Regions from separate parts of the Cupriavidus necator N-1 genome, predicted to be linked through region 1. Evidence: predicted binding sites of a transcription regulator. Region 1 holds the regulator's gene; the other holds the start of a gene.

Region 1 (2,197 bases):
CCCAAAGCATTTTCCAGAACGGCGCCTCGCGAGGGCGCCGTTTTGCATTCCCCGGGGATGGTATGTCTGTTCGAGCGGCAGTGATTGGCGTAGCGATGGCAGCCATGGTGGCAGGGTGTGCCACCGGTACTTCTGAAAAGGACATTCGCGCGCGTGCGCCCATGCGCTTGTTCACGCCAGCAACGATGGGCGATGTTGCGAAATGCCTGCGCAACAATCTGGGCGATGACGCCGCGGTCATCAACTATCCGGCGAAGAACCAGACTGAGATCCGCATCGGCCAGACCACGTCTGGGGGTGAATACCGATACGCCTATCTGATTTCGCTGACGGCGAAGCCGGATGGTACGGCTCTGGAACTGCGCAAGAGCGATACGTGGTTCCCGCAGCTGACGCCGCAGGAGCTGGAAGCCGAAGCCAAGGCGTGTGCGCGTAGCTGAGGGCGGGGCCCACGGCTACGCGGGCTGCGCCCGCAGGGTTCAGGCAGCCAGCTTTTCGGCGGTTTCGAGTTCAAGCATGCGGCAGATCGCCGCCATGCTGCCGACCATGGTGCGGCGCTGCGTACCCTGGTAGACGCGTACGCCCTTGCTCTGGCGGAACGGCACGGGCTTGACCGGGCGACGGGCGGCGACTTGGTGGATTTGCGGCATGGTGGCACCTCTTTTGGGCAAAGCGGGGTCAACACCCGGCAAGCCGGGTGGCGTCTGCAAAGCAATGGAAGCGGGTGGGCCCGCGCAGGCTCGCTGCCTGCGGTGCCCGGCTAGAAGCCGGAAGATCGGATCAGACCGACGGCGATGCCTTCCAGCGAGAACTCCTCGCCAGGCTCCACGATGATGTTGGTGAAGTCCGGGTTTTCTGCGATCAGTTCGATATGGCCACCGCGCCGCTGCAGGCGCTTGACGGTCACGTCATCACCTAGGCGCGCCACCACGATCTTGCCGTTGGCGGCTTCGCTGGCGCGGCGCACGGCCAGCAGGTCGCCATCGAGGATGCCGGCATCGCGCATGCTCAGGCCGCGCACGCGCAGCAGGTAATCGGGGCGTTCGTCGAAGACCGAGGCGTCGACCTGGTACTGGCGGTCGATATGCTCGGCGGCGAGTATCGGGCTGCCGGCAGCAACGCGGCCCACCAGCGGCAGCGTCAGCTGCATCACGCCGGCCATCGGCAACGAAAACTGGTCAGGCATTTCCGAATCGCTGCGTGCCACCTTCAGGCGGATGCCGCGTGAGGCGCCCGGGGTCAATTCGATCACGCCCTTGCGTGCCAGCGCCCTCAGGTGTTCTTCTGCGGCATTGGGCGATGAGAAGCCGAATTCTGCGGCGATTTCGGCGCGCGTGGGCGGAAAGCCGGTGCGGCGGATCGTGTTGCGGATCAGATCGAAAATCTGCTGCTGCCGGGGTGTCAGGGTCGCCATGGGATCGCCATTCCGTGCGGGGCCGCGGGGATTCCGGGTAAGGGATCGGTCGATCCTTTATCCTGCATCCGGCTGGCCAGGCACTGTATGTTTAAACAGTATGCTGTGATTTTATACAGTATCGGCCTGAGCGCAAGCAGAATTTTTGGGGCGTGTCGCATGGACGGATTGTGGATCGCCAGCGCGGGCCCGCGGCGAGGCGGGGCGCGCCCGTTACAATCGGCATTCCTGTTTTCCCACTTTCTTTGCACGCCTCCATGACCCAATTGCCTCGCATCGTCGTACTTGCCACCGGCGGCACCATCGCTGGCGCGGCCGGCAACTCCGCCAGCAGCGCTCGCTACCAGGCGGCGACCGTGCCGGTGTCGTCGTTGCTGGCAGCGGTGCCCGCGCTGCAGTCGGCGGCCCGCATCGAAGCCGAGCAGGTGGCCCAGGTCGACAGCAAAGACATGACCTTCATGCTCTGGCAAACGCTGGCGGCGCGGGTTGAGCACTGGTCCGCGCAGCCCGACGTGGCCGGCATCGTGATCACGCACGGCACCGATACACTGGAAGAAACCGCGATGGCGCTGCACCTGACGCAATCGTGTCCGGTGCCCGTGGTGATGACGGCGGCAATGCGGCCGTCGACGTCGCTGTCGGCCGATGGCCCGCTGAACCTGCTGGATGCGGTGCGCGTGGCCGCTCATCCCGATGCGCGCGGCAAGGGTGTGCTGGTGGTGCTGAACCAGCAGATCCACGCTGCGCGGGATGTGGCCAAGGCCCACACGTCGGCGGTCGATG
Region 2 (2,197 bases), 880 kb from region 1:
AGCCATATTTGGGAAGGCTTTCGGCTTCGTTGTTTTCGGCACCACGGTGCGAGGCGTTATCGAGGGAATAATTGAGCGTCTCCGAGCTGCAACAGGGAGAACTGGACCATTCGCATTGCTGTGAGTTGGCGTCAGCGTTTGAGTTGTGTCAGTGGCACAGGTTCTGGGCGTTTGATATTCATTCACTAGCGCGACCGCTCGCCAAACGCCAGCCTCAGCGCAAGGGCGGTATAACCAAGCTCCATTCGAGATGCTGTCCACGAATTCGGGGGCGGGCCGTGGCAGCAAATGGCAGGAACGTCTACGGCACTTATCGTTTCGCCTATTTCTTGGGGGATTCGCTAACAGTGCAACTACTGTGCGGCAGTGGCCTTGTTCGGCAGCGTGCGTCGCACTTTGTCCACCACACGCCGATGCTTGTCCTGAGCCTCTTCCCAGGTGGCCGAGTGGTAAATCCGGTCGAGACCATTGCCCCAGATGGTTGTCCAGAAGCTCGGCGGCTTGTCATCGTGCATGCTGGCCCAGCAGGAGAACCTGGTGCGCACCTCGACGCCATACTCCGGCAGCCCGGTCGTACAACTCATATTGCTTGCCAATTGTGATCTTCCAGCCGACCTCCATGCCGAAGTCGAATACCCGGACTGGAGTGCCGCCGGCATCTAGGATGTAGATGCGGTCCCAGTTCTCGGGGATGGAGTAATCGGAGCCCATGGCAAGCTCAGCGCAATGTGAAGCGCACCGTGTGCGCATCCAAGGCGATCCATGGTCCGACCGCCAAGCGCAGCAGCTGGCCTTCGTCCCAGTACGATAAATGATCGGGCCGCCACTTCAACGCTCGAAGGTGGCGGACCTCAATGCCGGATACCACCAGGCCACTGGCAAGCGCGGCCACGGCATCGCAGGGCAGGCGCAATTCTTCGCTGTCCTCGCCGAAGTAGTGGGCTTCGAGAAAAATCGTGGTGTGGGTGGCCATTCCGGAACCGACGCGATGGGGCGTTCAGTTGACGCGGTTCCAGGCGTCTTGAATCGCGCTGAACGTGGCAGGCATGACGTCGTGCCCGGTGAAGTCGGCGGGCGTGTCGTCCTTGGGATAGCCCAGCATGGGCGAAGCCTTGAGCATGCGCAGCAATGCAGGGGCGTGTTTGCCAGACTGGGCGACTTCGTGCATCACCTCATCCTCGATCTGGTGGATCAACTTCCAGGTCAGGATGCCGGCCGCTCGGTGCTTGGCAACGATAGCGGGGGTGGCTTCAACGATGGAGGATTCGGCGGCTTCGAAGTGGTTCATGATCGGCGAAAGTACTGTATGTCCATACAGTATATCAGGCATCCAATAAGCCGGGGAGAAAAGACCTGCAACCCGCAAGCTGCCGTGCCTATTTGTTTGGCAGGTTCTTGGATGGATTCGCCGCTATGCCTTGTGTGGCAAGGCTTGGCGGGAGATTTTTCACCCTGCATGGGGTGCAGGTGGTCGGAGGTTCAAATCCTCTCGCCCCGACCAGACAGAAACCCGCTTGGTGAATAGCCAAGCGGGTTTTTTATTTTCCGCGTGGAAATGGCCGGCCGGTGCGGTAACGCTTTGATACAGCCGTCGCCGATGCCCGTTGCTATGCTCTGCCATCCTCCTGGCCGATTCCCCACCTATGTTCCGAAAGCTCTGTGTGGCTACCTTTGCGCTCCTCTGGCTGACGGCCGCGCCTGCCGCACGCGCCGATGACCGCGGCTACCCGAGCGCCTATCGTGGCGGCGAGTACAAAGAGAAATTCCGTAGCGGCCCTTGTGAAATCGAACGCGAACAGAAGCGCGATGGCGAATACAAGGAAGAGCGCAAATGCAAGGGTGGTCCGCGTGGCTATGAGCAGAAGCAGAAGTACCGCGACGGCCCTTGCCTGATCGAGCGCGAATGGAAGGACGACGGTGAATACGAAGAGAAGGTCGAATGCAAGCGTGGATGAGTGCATGACCTTTCGGTCCGTCAGCCGGGTGGCGTGGCTGGGCCGCAGCCCCATTGGCGGCTGCCCCCAATGCCGATTTCAGGCTTCGCGCATCATGCCAGCACGGCATGCTGCCTGATCGACTCCAGCTTCTTCTCGCCGATCTTCTCCTTTGCCATTTCGGTGTCGAAGTGCGTCTGCAGGTTCATCCAACTCTGGGGATCGGTGCCGAAGAACGCACCAAGGCGTACAGCGGTGTCCGC

The links. Region 1 encodes LexA, which represses DNA repair genes until DNA is damaged. Its sites were predicted from a motif close to ACTGTATNNNNATACAGT; they were not measured.
Region 2: the regulator LexA is predicted to act here: its motif matches at 1,302-1,319, upstream of CNE_RS06670 (DUF2471 family protein).

What each region holds. Positions count from the first base shown of each region.
Region 1 is NC_015726.1:2,258,221-2,260,417, reverse strand. Features, by position in the region: tRNA gene CNE_RS10655 (tRNA-His) at 1-4, shown strand, start outside; gene CNE_RS10650 (hypothetical protein) at 96-440, shown strand; gene CNE_RS41700 (hypothetical protein) at 480-650, opposite strand; gene lexA (transcriptional repressor LexA) at 761-1,414, opposite strand; gene CNE_RS10640 (asparaginase) at 1,672-2,197, shown strand, end outside.
Region 2 is NC_015726.1:1,379,906-1,382,102, forward strand. Features, by position in the region: gene CNE_RS06655 (hypothetical protein) at 1-124, shown strand, start outside; gene CNE_RS40960 (hypothetical protein) at 354-584, opposite strand; gene CNE_RS06665 (hypothetical protein) at 719-973, opposite strand; gene CNE_RS06670 (DUF2471 family protein) at 998-1,288, opposite strand; gene CNE_RS06675 (hypothetical protein) at 1,662-1,955, shown strand; gene CNE_RS06680 (HigA family addiction module antitoxin) at 2,048-2,197, opposite strand, start outside.